DNA from 4 places in the Planococcus sp. SE5232 genome. Region 2 is predicted to be linked to each of the others. Evidence: riboswitches for the same ligand, from Rfam matches in the RefSeq annotation. Region 2 holds a riboswitch; each other region holds the start of a gene.
What was found. Region 2 has a riboswitch for cobalamin ahead of ACRC6Q_RS03905 (ABC transporter substrate-binding protein). Riboswitches for the same ligand answer to the same signal wherever they lie in the genome.
Positions count from the first base shown of each region.

Region 1 (4,192 bases), 630 kb from region 2:
TAATACTCGTAGGTGTTGTGGTCCAAGTCAGGCGCTGTCACCTTGAACTTGAAATTCTTTTTCTCTTCCGCGTATTCAACGGCATACAGGGGATCGATGCCATCTGTCGAACCGCCGATTTTCGCAGTCGACGAGTTCGGTGCAACGGCCATCATCCAGCCGTTGCGGACACCGTTTGCGGCGACTTCCTGCTGCAGTTGCTCCCAGCGCTCTCCGCGGTAGCTGCGGCGCTCAAAATACTCGCCCGTGTGCCATTCAGAATCTGCAAACTTGCTGAAAGCCCCTTTTTCTTGGGCCAGCTGCATCGAAGCGCGGATCGTCTCATAAGCAATTTTTTCGTATAACGAGTCTGCAAACTCCACTGCCTTTTCGCTTTCCCAATGGATGCCGTCAAGCGCCAAAAGGTGGTGCCAACCGAATGTCCCTAATCCAATGGCGCGGTATTTTTTATTTGTGGCTTCGGCCTGCCCGACAGAAATTGTGTTCAAATCAATGACATTATCGAGCATGCGCACTTGGATTGGAATTACCCGTTCCAACACGTCCGCTTTGACCGCTCTCGGCAAGTTGATGGATGACAAATTGCAAACGACAAAATCCCCCGGCTTGCGGACCATCACAAGGTTGCCGTCTTCATCGGTGTATTCTTTCATGATGGTTGTTGCAGACATATTTTGTGTTATTTCTGTACACAAATTACTGCAGTAAATCGATGTCAGCCCTCTGCCTCTTGTGTGCTTGTTCGGGTTTTGACGATTCACTTCATCCCGGTAGAACATATAAGGCGTGCCGGTTTCCAGCTGCGATACCATGATGCGCGCCATAATCTCCATCGCCCGGTAAGTTTTGCGCGGCAATAGCGGATGGTCCACAGCTTCCTGGTATTTCACGCTGAAGTATTTTTCATCGGTTTCATCGTAAAAGTCTTCGAGACCCAACGCGTTGCCGTTTTCGTCTTTCCAGCCCATCACCTGCTTGATCTGGTGCGGACAGAAGGTATGCCATTCACCGTTGCTGCGGCCGTTTTCGTCTTTTTCCTGAAGCCGCTTCATAAACAGATCCGGAATCGACACGCCCGTGAAAATATCGTGCGCTTTGCGGCGCTCGTCGCCGTTATTGGTCTTCAGATCCAAAAATCCGTTCATGATGTCTTTATGGAAAACATCCAGGTAAATCGCCACTGCGCCCTGGCGCTGGCCCAGTTGATCGACACTGACCGCCGTATCATTGACCAGACGGATCCACGGCACAACGCCTGACGAATTGCCTTTGAACTTTTTGATGTCTGAGCCCAAAGCCCGCACTTTTCCATAATAGATGCCAATGCCGCCGCCATCTTTGCTGAGGCGGGCGATGTCCCAGTTGTTCAAATAGATGCCATCCAATGAATCGTCAACGGTATCGATAAAGCACGAAGACAATTGGCCGAAGCTCTTCCCGGCATTCGATAAAGTCGGTGTCGCCACTGTCATATACAGATGGCTCATTGCCCAGTAGGCTTCTTTGACCAGTTCCAGCCGTTGGTCTTTCGATTCGTTTTGCATCAAGGTCATCGCGATGACGAGAAAACGTTCCTGCGGAAGTTCGAACAAGCGCCCTTCATAGTCTTTCGCCAAATAGCGGTCAGCCAGCAGGAACAGGCCGATGTAATTGAACAGCAAATCCCGCTCCGGTGCAATTCCCTGTCCCAATTCGCTGATTTCTTCTTTCGAATATGCCGCAAGGAGCTCTTCGGAATAAATGCCGATCTGTGTAAGCTCTTCAATAAGTCCATAGAAGTCGCCGTATTTCTCTGAAGCGGAAAATTTGCGGCTATCTGCAGCTTTTCCGTACAAGTCGCCTGCATACAATTCGGCCGCCACGTATGTCCAATCCGGCTCATCCATGGTGATGCGGTTCAAAGCATAGAGCAATGACTGTTCTCCTTTTGCCTGTCCAGCCAACTTTGCTGCCCGTTCCAGCAGTTCACGCGTATCCAGTCCATATACATCCGTTGCCCGTTGAAGGGCTCTTTCCACTGCATTCATTTCTGTTGCTTCGATTTTCGTATTCATATCAGCACAACTCCTTTGCGTATTCGTTTACTTTCATGCGCCGCTGCTTGCGTTCCTGGGCGCTTTTGAATAGTTTTTCTTCGGCAGCCGTTTCGGGAATCACGCCAGTCACAGGTGTCGGTTTGCCTTCGCTGTCGACAGCCACCATCGTCAGGATGGCCGTAGTCGTTAAACTTTTATCACCGGTTTCAATATGCTGGCATTCGGCTTTGACGTACACTTCCATCGATGTTCTGCCCGTTGAAATGACGACGCCCTCTAAAATGAGGATATCCCCCACTTTCGCAGAAGACAGGAAATTCACGGTGTCGATCGATGCTGTCACAACTGCTTTGCCACTGTGCCTCATCGCTGTGATGGCGGCAATCTCATCAATATAAGCCAATACCGTGCCACCGAAAATGGTGCCCATGTGGTTGGTGTCCGGCGGCAGCACCAGCCTTGTTTGAATGGTTCTTGCTACGCCTGCTGCTAATGGTTCCGTCATCTGTATTCAATCCTCCATCTCTGAGTAAAAAGAAAAAACCCCATCCTCTCAGGGAGGATGGGGTTGAAAACGCAGAATATCAGATGAAAACAGCAGAAAAAGGGCTGTCCCACACATAAATACCTTTGTTATCCCTCTCAGCTCCCGGAGAAGATCATAAACGATAACGAAGGCAGGTCTCCTGGCTTGTGCGTCATCCTCTGCTATCTCCTTCCCGTCCATTGGACAGTGGATTGTGATAGCTCGTCAGCACTTACAGTTGCGGGAACAGCTCCGGAATTTCACCGGCTTCCCTATTAAGCCTTTTCAGGCACCTTCGTTATTGGTTCTACTATATATAGTTTTTATTTTCATCAAATCACTAAATATTGTATTTCTAAACTATAAATCACTTTCAATGCTTTGACAAGAATTTTTTCAACCTTCTGGTTAGGTGGAGGTTTTAGTTAATCGTCAAATGCCGCTTCAACGCTTGTTTAACTGTACCCATGGTCGTCAATTGGCTGAAATTGACACGTGCTTCAATCGCTTTTAAAGCCAATTCAGGACGAATGCCGGTAAAAATCAGTTGAATGCCGAGCAAGCGCATGATGTGATCGATCTTGTAGAGAAATTCCGCTACGACCTTATCGATATTGTAGATGCCGGATACATCGATGATGAGGCATTGCAGGTTCTCCCCCTGAACTTTTTGGGGGATGATGTCGAGCAGCCGATTGCTTCGGTCACCATCGACAGAACCTACAAGCGGCAACACGGCCAAGCCATCAATAATCGGAACGATGGGGGTTGATATTTCGTTTTTCAATTGCAATAAGTCCCGTTCTGTTTGTTTTTGCGCGCTGATGTCATGGATGATCGATTGAATGGCAACCGTTTCTCCATACTGAACAGGATAACAATACAACTCTACATCTGCTAGGGTCCCATCAAAACGTCTAACAGTGGTCTCCATCAATCCTCCGATCGCGCGGTCTTCCATGCCCGTGCGGATGCGTTCAGTGATGAACTCTTTATAGTCCTCAGTAAAAACATCCACCACATTCGCCCCGATGAGCGTCTCTTTGCTGGCTTTGAAAAAATCCGATCCTGGCTGATTTATATATAGGACTTTCTGATTTGAATGGATGATGGTCGTTTCGTTCGAATACTCCGCTATTTGCTGATAGATTTCTTCTTTTTCTGTAATGCTCAGTTGTGGTACTGGTGATAAACTTGGCATTTTTTCTCACTCCTTCTGGCTAAGAAACTGCCTTATCCTCTATTTTACACTTTTTCAGAAAAACTTTCAGTGTCTGTCGATGTTTCAAATATCTGAATCATTCTTTTATTTACAGTTCTATTTCAAAACTTGTAAAACAGAAGTATTATGCTATGATAAGAAATTGTGATTTCGGAACATCTTTTTGACACTGCTTTTGGAAATACAGTAACGTGAAGTTATGGCAAATGGAGATACATGATGAAACAATTAACAGGAAATGCTTTTCACTACGGCTGGGTCATTATCGCGATTGCAGCCTTGTCCCAATTTTTCTCTGGCCCCGGACAAACTTATTCCAACTCGATTTTCATCGATTATTATATAGAAGACTTCGGCTGGAGCCGCTCGACGGTTTCCGGCATCTACTCAGCTGCCACCTTAACCGCA
Region 1 covers NZ_JBOGCP010000001.1:179,342-183,533, reverse strand. Annotated here, with positions in the region: gene ACRC6Q_RS00835 (ribonucleoside-diphosphate reductase subunit alpha) at 1-2,054, opposite strand, end outside; gene ACRC6Q_RS00830 (acyl-CoA thioesterase) at 2,056-2,541, opposite strand; cobalamin riboswitch at 2,696-2,874, opposite strand; gene ACRC6Q_RS00825 (PAS domain S-box protein) at 2,984-3,763, opposite strand; gene ACRC6Q_RS00820 (MFS transporter) at 4,004-4,192, shown strand, end outside.
Region 1: linked by a shared signal. The riboswitch ahead of ACRC6Q_RS00830 (acyl-CoA thioesterase) and the one ahead of ACRC6Q_RS03905 (ABC transporter substrate-binding protein) in region 2 are both predicted to bind cobalamin.

Region 2 (4,192 bases):
CTGCATCCTGCGCCAGTGCCTGAGCCACAAAGACGCGCTGTTGTTCGCCGCCCGACATCCGGTCGATCTGAGTTTTTTCGTAATGGCTGATGTCCATCAGGCGCATCGCCTCCAGTACGGCCTGCTCATCTTCTTCCGACCAGGAAGAAAACCAGCCGCTTTGATATGGGTATCTGCCAAGTGAAATCGTTTCCCGGACGGTATGGGCAAAAGCGTGGGCATGCAATTGAGGCAAGACCGCCATTTTTCTGGCCAAATCCTTTGCCGGAAAATCAGCAACCGATACACCGTCTATCCGGACATCCCCTTTTGCTGCCGGCAGCACGCCGCTGATCAGTTTCATCAGGGTCGATTTGCCGCTCCCGTTTGGTCCTAAAATACCGAGAATTGAGCCTTTATCGACAGTAAACGATACGTCTTTGACGATATCCTGATCGCCGTAGCCGCCTGTCAGCCCTTTTATTTCAAGCATAGTTAAGCTCCTCCTTTGCGTTGTCGGAAAAAGATGAATGCAAATACCGGCGCTCCAATAAAGGCGGTAATGACACCGATCGGCAATTCCGTCGGTGAAATGATGGTTCGTGATACCAAATCACAGACAATCAAAAGAGCTGCTCCGTTGATGAACGATAAAGGCAAAACGTGCCGATGGTCCGCCCCCCATAGCAACCGGGTCATATGCGGAACGACCAAGCCGACAAAGCCGATGGTTCCTGAAACCGAAACAGCTGCTCCCGTCAGTACCGAACCACCGATTAAAATCGTCATTTTGCTCTTTTTGACATCCACACCCAAATGCTGCGCGCGCTCTTCCCCGAACAGCATGGCGTTCAACTCACGGCGCTTCAGCCATAAAACGAAAGAGCCGATCAAAACGAAGGGCAGCGCCATCCGCACGTATGGCCAGCCCCGCATCGACACACTGCCGAGCAGCCAGCCGATGATTTGGCGCAGTTCTTCCCCGGTCAACGCGATCATCAGGGAAATGATCGATCCGAGAAATGAACTGAAGATGATGCCTGTCAAAATGACCGTTTCCATTTTCATGGAGCGATCCACCAGCTTAGCGAAGCTCATGACGGCAAGCATCGTCAAAAGCGCACCGATCATGCTCATGACCGGTAAGGTGAATGGTCCCAGAAACGGAATCGAAATACCAAAAAAGAGCGTCATCACAGCGCCGACTGAGGCACCGGAAGACACTCCCAAGGTGTAAGGATCGGCCAGTGGATTCTTCAGAAGCCCCTGAAACGCTGCACCGGCAATCGCCAGCGCCGCACCGACAAGCCCTGCTAAAATGACACGGGGCATGCGGATGTTCCATAGTATATTGGCAGCTGCTTCATCCGCTGACGGATTCCACAGCACGACCGGTGAAATGGAGACCGTTCCGACCGTTACTCCCAGCAGTACGGCTCCTGCTAAAATCAGCAGCGAGACGCTGTATGCCAGTACATTCTTAGTCATTGAAAACTTCAGGGTAAACAGCTTGCGCCATTTCCATCAGCCCTTCTGATAAGCGTGGGCCTGAACGGGTGAGCATATCCGAATCCAGGTTATAGACAGCATCTTCTTTAACAGCAGTCACTTCTGCGAAGCCGCTGCGTGATTTGATCTGTTCGACAGCGTCTTCTACATAGGCACCCTCAGTTGTAATGATCACATCTGGATTAGCCGCAACGATGGCTTCCGGATCCATGCTTACCCAACCTTCCAAATCGCCGGCTACATTTTCAGCGTTGATGAGTGTCAGCATTTCGTCCATAAATGTCCCTTTACCGGTCGTATAGATGTCCGGCTGGCTGCCAACTTCCAAAAAGACTGTTTTCGGCTCTTCGATTGTACTTGCCAGTTCCTCGATTTCCGCCACTTGTACTTCCATTTCTGAAACAATGCTTTCCGCTGCTTCCATCGTACCGGTCGCTTGCGCGATAACCGTGATGGAATCATAGACTTCTTCAAAACTGATCGCATTATTGACGACGAATACATCAAGTCCCGCATCACGCAATTGCTGTAAGCCTGCGTCTCCGACACCCAGTCCGGATTCATGGGCCAGCACCAAGTCCGGCTGAAGGCTGATGATTTTCTCCACATTGAATTCCTGGCCGCCGATTTTCTCGACTTCTGTTGCCTCTTCCGGGTAATTGTCAAAATCCGAGACCCCGACCATTTTGTCGCCCGCCCCTAACTCATAGACGATTTCCGTATTCGACGGCACCATTGAGACAATAGCTTCCGGTTCTTCCTCAATGACCACTTCTTCCCCGACTGCATCCGTCATGGTCACTGGAAATTCAACATCCACCACTTCTGTCGGCGGTTCTGCCGGTGTTTCCACGTCTTCTTCTTCCACCGGTGTTGCCGTATCTCCGCACCCTGCCATTAAAACCGCGGCCAACCCTGCTGTTGCTCCAAATTTCCAAATCTTCTTCATGAATAAAACCCCCTTGTTGTTTGTAATGCTTTATCTATATAAATTGAACTAATAATTTGTAGTAGTAGATATTCCGTAAAACAGCTACGCTTTCCAGCGGGCTCGCGCCCAATCCTCCTCGTCCGCTGCGCTCCCTGCGGTGTATCGGTCGTCTCGCTAAGCCGCAGGAGTCTTCGCTGTTTTGCTCCATATCTTTAGAGTTTTCTCTGATAGTCGCAGCGATATATAAAATGCTATTTCTTTAGCTCAACTTATCTAGCCATTTTATTAAATGATAGAAATAACTCCTTAAACAATTCAGGTACAAAAGGTTGAAAAATTTTCTTGGGAACACAAAATCCCCCGCAGCAAACTGCGAGGGATGGAAAGGACGCCATAAAAAAGCATGCGCATCCAGCCTTTCCTCGCAGGCGTTTGGGTGTGTCGTCATAAAGGCAGGTCTCCTGGCTTGTGGTCGTCGGTTTCTGCACCTTCCCAAAGCATCGCTTCAGTGGCATCTAGCAGATTCCTCTCACATACAGTGGCGGGACCGCGCCGGAATTGAACCGGCTTCCCTTTTAACTCATGTTCTTAGACATAAGCACCTTTATGAATTGTTATCATATTCTGTTACTTCTCTATTATTATACACCTAAACGCGGGTGTGTTTCTTACATTTTTTCCGGAGCTGCAACGCCGACTGTTTTCAATGCATTGGCTAAAGTCGTTTTCACGGCTGTGATCAATGCGAGACGGGCGCCAGTCAATTCCGGATTCGACGCGTCCAATACTTTATTGGCATTGTAGAAGCTGTGGAAATTGGATGCCAATTCATGGATATAGGTCGTAACTCTATGAGGCGCGCGCTGCTTCGCTGCATCGGCGATCACTTGCGGGAAATCCCCAATTTTCTTCAGGACATCGATTTCTTTCTCAGAAGTCAATAAGTTCAACTGTCCTTCTGAAGCCAACAGACCTTGCTCCTCTGCCTGGCGCAGAATTGAAGAGATGCGGGCATGAGCATATTGCGAATAAAAGACCGGATTTTCATTGGACTGTGAAACGGCCAAATCCAAATCAAAGTCCATATGCGTATCGCCTGAACGCATCGCGAAGAAATAACGCACCGCATCCAAGCCGACGAGTTCAACCAGTTCGCGCATCGTCACCGCTTTACCGGTACGTTTGCTCATCTTCATCTTTTCGCCGTCTTTGTACAATTGCACCATCTGGATGATGCTGACTTCTAGCGTGTCGCGGTCATAACCAAGTGCCTGGATCGCCGCCTTCATGCGTGGGATATAGCCGTGGTGATCAGCTCCCCAGACATTGATGAGCTTGTCGAATCCGCGCTGCAATTTGTCTTCATGGTAAGCGACGTCGGGCATCAAATATGTGTACGTGCCGTCATTCTTGATCAACACGCGGTCCTTGTCATCTCCAAAGGTCGTTGAACGGAACCAAGTCGCCCCATCTTCTTCGTAGACATGCCCATTGGCACGGAGTTTAGCCAACGCATCATCAATTTTGCCATTTTTGTAAAGGGATGATTCAGGATACCAAACGTCGAATTCCACGCGGAAGTCCGCCAGATCCTGCTGCAATTTCGCCAATTCCACTTTCAATCCGTGCTGGCGGAATGCTTCAAAGCGCTCTTCGTGGGTCATGCTGACGAATTTATCGCCATGTTCCTGGACTAGCGCGTCCGCGATGTCTTTAATGTCCTGTCCACGGTAGCCGTCTTCCGGCATGCTGTCGCCTTTGCCTAGCGCTTCA
Region 2 covers NZ_JBOGCP010000001.1:811,414-815,605, reverse strand. Annotated here, with positions in the region: gene ACRC6Q_RS03915 (adenosylcobinamide amidohydrolase) at 1-472, opposite strand, end outside; gene ACRC6Q_RS03910 (FecCD family ABC transporter permease) at 475-1,467, opposite strand; gene ACRC6Q_RS03905 (ABC transporter substrate-binding protein) at 1,460-2,437, opposite strand; cobalamin riboswitch at 2,854-3,040, opposite strand; gene argS (arginine--tRNA ligase) at 3,088-4,192, opposite strand, start outside.

Region 3 (4,192 bases), 520 kb from region 2:
ACAAAAAAGAGTGAAAAGCTAATTTTGGTAAAGTTATAAAAAGAAAAGTACCAAGTATGTAAGTTGAACTAAAGAAACTAGCTTTTACACAACGCTTCGGTCGCTTTGGGCATGTCTCCCGCAAGAAGCCAGGCAAAGGGCGCCTGTCTTCTTGCTTCGCCTAGCCCCTGAACGCGCCGGCGCTAAGAGGTTAGAATTCGAAGCGACTCTGTATTTTCCCTTATATATAAGAGATATGGAGCAAATCAGTGGAGACTCCCGCGGGAGCAGTGCAACGACATACAAGAAATCCACTCGGGCGTTTAGCCCGAGTTAGTTCGGCGCAAGCCCGTAGGAAAGATACGGCCGAAGGGAGTTCGGTCCGTATCTTTGCGACGAAGCTAGCGAAGCGATGCAGGAGCACTGGGTTTTCAGGAACTGATTTGCGGAATATCAGCAGGTGAAGATCACTAGTTCAATTTATATAATATTAAAGAAAAAGGAGATTGATTATTTTATGTTCAAATTACAATGGAAACATTTAGGGCTTATGTTCGTACTTATGCTGACACTGGTTGTAGCAGCGTGCGGAAATGACGAAGAGGCTTCAGACACAGGAACTGCTGAAGGTTCCGGTTCTGAAGACGTGAACTACGGTGAAGAGTTAGGTTACAAAATTACAGGCATTGAAGCAGGCGCAGGCGTAGTTGCTGCATCTGAAGCAGCAACAGAAGAGTACGAAAGTCTTGAAGGCTGGGAAGTGGTCACTTCTTCAAGCGGCGCGATGGCTGCAGCTTTAGGCGAAGCGATCGATAACGAAGAACCGATCATCGTCACTGGCTGGAGCCCGCACTGGAAGTTCCAGAAGTATGATTTGAAATACCTTGAAGATCCTAATGGCTTATTCGGCGATGCTGAAACGATCAACACAATGGTACGTGAAGGTTTAGAAGAAGAGAAACCTGAAGCCTACACAATTCTTGATCAATTCCAATGGGAGTCTGCTGATATCGAAAGCATCATGCTGGAAGTTTCAAATGGCGCAGATGTTAAAGAAGTTACAACTGAATGGGTAGAAGAAAACAGTGATAAAGTTGCTGAATGGACAGCCGGTACAGAAGCAGTAGACGGCACAGAAATTGAGTTGGCTTACGTGGAATGGGATACGGAAGTCGTTTCAACGAATGTTGTCGGAAAAGTCTTGGAAGACCAAGGCTTTGAAGTAACATTGACGCCGCTTGACAATGCAGTGATGTGGCAGGCTGTTTCTGAAGGACAAGCAGACGGAATGGTAGCGGCATGGTTGCCGGGAACCCACGCCACTCAGCTTGAAACTTATGGCGACAGTGTAGTCGATCTTGGAGTTAACCTCGAAGGCGCTAAAATCGGATTTGTCGTTCCCGCTTATATGGACATCGATTCAATCGAAGATTTAACACCTGCTGAATAAATAATTCTTTTATATAGAAGGAACTGAACCCTGAATGGCAGACATTTTAAACGATGTCCCCATTTGGGGTTTTTGGTTGGTTGGATTTCACTACTTCGCTTGCCCGCGGAGTCGCTGCTGAGATTCCTTTTTGGAGCTTGACTGGCCAAGATTATCCAGTGTAAGCTTGATGAAACATAAATAGAATATCAGTAAGAGGTGCCCTTCGGGGAGAATAGGGAATGAAGTGAAAATCTTCAGCGGTCCCGCCACTGTAACGGGGAGTTTTATGGAAATAGCCACTGGACTTTTGTCTGGGAAGGCCTGTGAAATGATGATCCAGAGCCAGGAGACCTGCCTGCTTACTTTCTGCTTATAGATCATGGAAAAGTCTTTCGTTTATTTGTTCGCGCAAATAAACTGAAGGCTTTTTCTTTTTAACATAGAAGGGGGAAGAAAAAGATGGATTTATTGCAGCAAACGATTGGACGGTTTGAGGGCTTGGATCTGGAAGTGATGGATATGGCACGGGGGCGGGTGGACAGTCTCATCAAGCCGCCGCATAGTCTGGGTAGGCTGGAAGACCTGGCTGTACAACTGGCGGGAATATATGGAGAACTGTATCCTGTGGTGGATCAAAAGGCGATTGTGGTGATGGCTGCCGATCATGGCGTGTACGAGGAAGGGGTTTCTTCCAACCCACAAGAGGTGACGTTTGCACAGACGATGTTCATCGCAAAAGGCATAACCGGAGTCGGTGTATTAGCGAAGCCGACCGGTGCGAAAATCGTCACCGTGGATATCGGGGTAAAAGGGGACTTTCCAAGTGATGCCGGAGTGATCGACCGGAAGATTAAGCAAGGAGCAGGCAATATCGCGACAGGACCTGCGATGACCACAGAAGAAGCTATCCAGTCGCTCGAAGTGGGAATAGAAATTGCGGAAGCCGAAATCAGAAACGGCGCCCGCATCCTGGGAACCGGCGAAATGGGCATCGGCAATACGACGCCGAGCACGGCGATTCTGTCTGTTCTGGGGGACATTCCACCTGAGGAGATTACCGGCAACGGAGCAGGGGTCGGCAATGGCGGAATCTCACATAAAGTGAAGGTCATCAAGACGGCGATTGAGGTCAACAATCCAGATAAGCGGGATGCGATCGATGTCCTTGCCAAAGTGGGCGGCCTGGAAATCGGCGGCATGGCGGGTATCATGATCGGAGCGGCAGCCAACCGTGTGCCGGTTGTGTTGGACGGCTATATTTCTACAGTTGCGGCGCTGCTCGCTGTTGCGATTGAACCGAAAGTGAAAGCTTACTTGATCCCTTCACATGCAAGTGCGGAACCGGGCGGCAAAAGAGCCAGTGAACTGCTGGGCATCAGACCGCTGCTGCATATGGATATGTGTTTGGGTGAAGGATCGGGCGTCGCTTTAGCGTTCCCGCTTGTGGAAGCGGCGTGTAACATGATGAGAGAGATGGCCACCTTTTCTGAAGTGGGCCTTGAAATTTGAGGTAACGGAACCATAGGATATTCATTCCAGTGACAACAAGTGAAGACGAGATGCTGAAAGGATGAAAAGATGTTTACGAGAGAAGAAAAAGAAGGCGTATATAAAGCAATTTATAATAGAAGAGATATTCGAAGCTTTTTGCCGACAGCGATTCCGGAGGAGCTGGTCACCAATATTCTGGATGCGGCTCATCATGCGCCGTCCGTAGGGTTTATGCAGCCGTGGAACTTCATTTTAGTGTCTTCACCTGAAACAAAAGAAAAACTGGCTTGGGCCGCAGACAAGGAGCGGCGGGCACTGGCCATCCATTATGAAGGGGAAAAAGAAAACAAATTCCTTGGCTTGAAAGTGGAAGGGTTGAAACAAGCGCCAGTGACGATTTGTGTGACCTGTGATCCTACACGCGGCGGCTCACATGTCCTGGGGCGCAATTCCATTCCCGAAACCGATGCCTTATCAACTGCCTGCGCCATTCAAAACATGTGGTTGGCCGCCTGTGCAGAAGGATTGGCGATGGGATGGGTAAGTTTTTACAAGAAAAACGATGTCCGGGACATTTTGGACATCCCGCCGCATATCGACCCGATCGCTTTACTTTCGCTTGGCTACACCGAAGATTATCCCGACAAGCCGATTCTGGAAACAGCGGGATGGGAAAAAAGGCGTTCGTTGGAAAACCAGGTTTTTGAAGATAAATGGAATGGGAAATTAGGATTCTAAATGAAAAGGACAAGAGGCGTGATTGGATCAATCAGCGTCTCCTGCCCTGTTTAATTTGATGTGATTCTTTTACTGCTTAACCGGGCCTTTATTAATTTCCGTCAATGCAGAATTGACCTCGAAAATCTTGGCGTGTACCGGTGTTATGCCAAAGCCAGCCAATCGGTCAGTGTGCATTTCCACGTATTTTTCCGCCGCGTCTTTTGTCTCGAAAAGGTAAATTCCGCCGGCTTCTTTGGTTTCCGGGCTTTCGGTCCAGATTTTCCAGATAAAGCCCTCTTCATTGTTGATGCTTGTTGCCAGTTCTGAGAATGCCTCAGCCATCTCGTCTCCGAAAGGGCCATTCATCTCGAAATCCACTTGCAGGATATATGCCATCTTGTTTCCTCCTCAATTTTTAATCAGTGAGAAATAGGCTTCGCCTAAAATTTCATTTGTTTGATAATACCCTGGCGAAAGTTCTTTTTCAATAAACGAGTTTACCTCTGTCGACTCCACATCGTACATGACTTCGATTTCCTTGGAAAAGAGCAATTGTTCTCTTTCCAACAA
Region 3 covers NZ_JBOGCP010000001.1:287,387-291,578, forward strand. Annotated here, with positions in the region: gene ACRC6Q_RS01330 (ABC transporter permease) at 1-22, shown strand, start outside; gene ACRC6Q_RS01335 (glycine betaine ABC transporter substrate-binding protein) at 497-1,429, shown strand; cobalamin riboswitch at 1,610-1,784, shown strand; gene cobT (nicotinate-nucleotide--dimethylbenzimidazole phosphoribosyltransferase) at 1,871-2,920, shown strand; gene bluB (5,6-dimethylbenzimidazole synthase) at 2,990-3,640, shown strand; gene ACRC6Q_RS01350 (monooxygenase) at 3,710-4,018, opposite strand; gene ACRC6Q_RS01355 (DsbA family protein) at 4,031-4,192, opposite strand, start outside.
Region 3: linked by a shared signal. The riboswitch ahead of cobT (nicotinate-nucleotide--dimethylbenzimidazole phosphoribosyltransferase) and the one ahead of ACRC6Q_RS03905 (ABC transporter substrate-binding protein) in region 2 are both predicted to bind cobalamin.

Region 4 (4,192 bases), on a different contig from region 2:
TCAGGATGGACAGGTTGGCCATCGTGATGCCGACCTTCTCCGAAAGCTCGGTTACACTCATTTTCCGTTTGGCCAGCATCACGTCAATATTGATTATAATTGCCATATTATTCACCTCAGACCGTCAGATCATTTTCTGATTTTATTTCAATTGCATTTTCCAGGAGTTTTTGAAGAACTGCTGCAAAGACAGCTATTACAATGGAACCGAATGTAATGACCATACCGAGACCACCAAGTCCCGGTGCATCATCGACCTGCGCCACGTACAGGATGATCGGCAAGCACAATAGATACAGAATGGTGATGGTGAAGGCACAGTATTTGATGTTCTTCAGTGCCTTAACGGATCTTTCAGAGAAAGCGATGTTCCGGTCAATATAACCCAACAGTTTCATCGCTTGATACAAGGCCACAAAATACGCAATGGCGGTACCGTACAGGGCAATCAGGAAGAAGTATTGCAAAAATGGCCATTCCGGTATGAGTTCCCCGACAAAACTTGAAAGTGGAGGTACGACAAAGATGCACACGGCCACGACCGGCAGGGCCATCAGGAAAAGAACGATTTTCAGGAACAGTGTTTCCCGTTTCATATTAAAGCACCTCGTTTGGTTAAGATTAAGTTTAGTATAAATTATTATTTATCGAATTACAATATATAAATATTGATTTACGAATTAAATTTTATTTTTAATTACTGTAAAAGGCGCAAGAAAGCATTATAATCGATGAACCAACCATGCAGACGATGAAGGCCAGATGGTAGAAGTTGTAGCTGAAGAATTCTTACAACAGGCTGGATTGATCGAGTGACCGATAAAATCGAAGAAAGGGAGAGAGGAGGCTGTTTACAGCATATCTTCTCTCTTTTTTTCTATAAAAATGTACTGTTATGAAGGAGATTAAAGTGCTTATTGATTTTCCGAAAAACATTTTCAAGTTTTCTAATTATTGGTAATATGATAGCATACATAAAATTAATGTAGGTTACATTTACAGAAACGGAGGTAGCGTTTTGTTGATGCTCTTTGAAGTGCTTACAGTTTTACTTATGATCACAACGGCTCTTTTCATACATGAAATGGGCCATGCAATTGCAACAATTGCACAGAACAAAAAAGCCAAGGCAGAGATTTTTTTGGGTTCATCAAGTAAAGAGAAAAAACTGAAGTTGAATCTTGGCAGAATTACCTGCTATCTCACCATAGCGCTTTCAGGCTTCTGCCAGCCTTCGAACCGGGAAGAATTGCCGCCACCTACATTTAAACAAAGACTGGTTTTCCTTGTGGGCGGACCGATTGCTTCATTGTTTGGGTTTGCGGCACTATACTTTGCTTCGCATTTCTTTTCCGGAGTAACAGGCACTATCTTGATCAATCTGGCAGGCGCAAACTTTTTTATATGTGCAACGTCATTGATTCCCTTCACCTATCCACCATTTTTAGGCGGTGGTCCAAGTGATGGATTACAGGTTTTAAACCTGATAAAAGAAAATAGAAAACAAAGTAAAGCCGTTTCATAAGAATAGATATCATTAGTTTATCGATAGCTGATCTAAAGAAAACGACCAGAATACGAAACCCTGCAAGCTTTTCATACAACCGGCTAGGGCATACTTTAAATCCTACAAAAATGTTGTAAGTTATTACTTGAAGTGAGAGTCAGCGAGAATAATTGCCACTGCCGGAAGACTAAAATACGTATTCTCCTCAAATGAATTTTAGCATCAGCGATTTTAGTGGGAATGCAAACTCCGTATTTTTAAATAACTGAATAATCAATCTTTTTATTTTAAATTTTTGATGAAGCGGAGTATGATAAGGGTAAAAGGAGGAGGAGTTTAAATGGAACCTACTTTTGGTCTTGTGCCCATGCTCATCCTTTCGGTCATTGTCATCGTGCTCATCGCGTTCTATTTCTTCTTCCATCACTGGGCAAAATGAGCGCACCACAGGAAGCCGCATACTGATATGCGGCTTCCTGTGTAATTGTCTTTGGTTATTGCTTTTGTGAAGTCTCTTGAAAACCAAACCAATCTCTTTTATCGGAAAACTCTATATTTTCTGTGGTTGATATGCTATAGTTGTCAGAATTACATAACGTGTAAGAGTTGGTGCCAAGCTGCGGCTTGGCTTAAAAGGGAAGAACGGTGAAAATCCGTCGCTGTCCCGCAACTGTAAATCGGAGCGATTCACAAAAACCACTGTCTCAGACGGGAAGGTGTGATGAGCGTTGAAGATGAGCCAGGAGACCTGCCAATTTCTAGTGCGCGCCAAATACCTACGTGGAAATAGGTGGTGACATTCATTTTGCGACAACAAGTTTTTGCATGCTTTTTAAGCGTCTATTGAACTTGAATGTTAAGCCATTTCCCATAAGCGGAGATGGCTTTTTTGTATTTGGCATCTTGTAAATCCTAAAGGAGGAATAGCGGATGAAAACAGTGAGTACAGTCGTAGGCTACCCGTATATCGGAGAAAATCGGGAATGGAAGCGCAGTTTGGAATCGTTTTGGAAAGGTGGATTATCACAGGAGCAGTTCCTCGCAGAAATGAAAGAGATTCGCCTGAACAATCTGAAACGGCAGCAATCGCTTGGATTAGAGTTGTTGACTGTCGGGGATTTCACTCTTTATGACCGTATGCTTGATCACGCGGTCATGTTCGGCTTAGTGCCGGCCCGCTACAAATGGTCAGAGGACAAGGTCGATCTGGGCACTTATTTTGCGATGGCCCGTGGAGCGGATGAAGTAGTGGCTTGTGAAATGACTAAATGGTTCAATACAAATTACCATTACATTGTTCCTGAATACGAAGGACAGCTTTTGCAGTTGACGCATAATCATCTGGTTTCCTATTTCAATGAGGCGAAAGAAGAGTTAGGAATCATAACAAAACCTACACTGATTGGACCGTTCACATTTCTGCAGCTCGCGAAAGGATATGATGCCAAGTCGAAGGCACTGTTCCTGTTGCAGCTTTTGCCGCTTTATGCGAAAGTCCTTCAGCAACTCGTCGATGCGGGAGCGGAATGGATTCAAGTGGAAGAGCCTGCATTAACGTTGTCATTGAACGAAGAAGACGTCAAACTGGTCAAGGAAATCTACACACAACTAGCGGATGAAGTCCCGGCTGCAAAAATTATGCTGCAAACCTATTTTGAAGCCCTTTCGGCATATGAAGAACTGTCGCAATTGCCTGTTGCAGGTATCGGCCTTGATTTTGTTAAGGGGGCAGAAGAAAATATGGCTGCAATCCGCAAATACGGTTTTCCAAAAGACCGGGTATTGGGAATCGGGACTGTGAACGGACGGGATATTTGGCGTGCTAACCTAGCGGAAAAAGCAGTGAATCTTCAAGCCGTCTTAGCCGTATGTGATGTGGCAGAAGCATGGATTCAATCTTCCTGCAGCCTGCAGCATGTGCCGGTGACCACAAAAAAAGAGAAAGCCCTGCCGCATGTCCTGTTGGATGTCCTATCGTTTGCGGATGAAAAAATTGGAGAACTGACACAGCTGACTGCCTATGTACGGGAAGGGTCATGGTCCGGCAATCGAAACGTATCCGAAAGCATACGCGCGATTGAAGCGTTGACACAGCATGAAGTTAGAGAAAACATTCAGGTGAAAGAGCTTGTCTCGCAAGTGAAGCCGGAACATTTTACGCGTCCGCTGGTTTTCAAAGAACGCCAGAAACAGCAGCAGCAAGCTCTCAGGCTGCCGATTTTTCCGACTACGACCATTGGCAGTTTTCCACAATCCGGTGAAGTAAAGCGTACACGGAGTGCTTGGCGCAAAAAGGAGATCACGGATTCGGCGTATGCGGAATTTGTGAAGAATGAAACCGCACGCTGGATTGAGCTTCAAGATGAAATTGGATTGGATGTGTTGGTCCATGGGGAATTTGAGCGGACAGACATGGTGGAGTATTTCGGCGAGAAATTGACGGGCTTTGCCTTTACCCAAAAAGCTTGGGTGGTATCTTACGGTTCCCGCTGTGTGAAACCGCCGATCATTTATGGGGACGTTGAATGGACTGCACCGATGACAGTCAAGGAAGTCGTGGAGGCGCAGCAATTGACTTCGAACTACGTGAAAGGAATGCTGACAGGGCCGGTGACGATCTTGAACTGGTCATTTGTCCGGGACGACATTTCGCATGAACAAACAGCCAACCAGCTTGCACTGGCA
Region 4 covers NZ_JBOGCP010000003.1:178,128-182,319, reverse strand. Annotated here, with positions in the region: gene ACRC6Q_RS12115 (helix-turn-helix domain-containing protein) at 1-106, opposite strand, end outside; gene ACRC6Q_RS12110 (DUF2975 domain-containing protein) at 117-596, opposite strand; gene ACRC6Q_RS12105 (site-2 protease family protein) at 1,025-1,525, shown strand; cobalamin riboswitch at 2,098-2,277, shown strand; gene metE (5-methyltetrahydropteroyltriglutamate--homocysteine S-methyltransferase) at 2,438-4,192, shown strand, end outside.
Region 4: linked by a shared signal. The riboswitch ahead of metE (5-methyltetrahydropteroyltriglutamate--homocysteine S-methyltransferase) and the one ahead of ACRC6Q_RS03905 (ABC transporter substrate-binding protein) in region 2 are both predicted to bind cobalamin.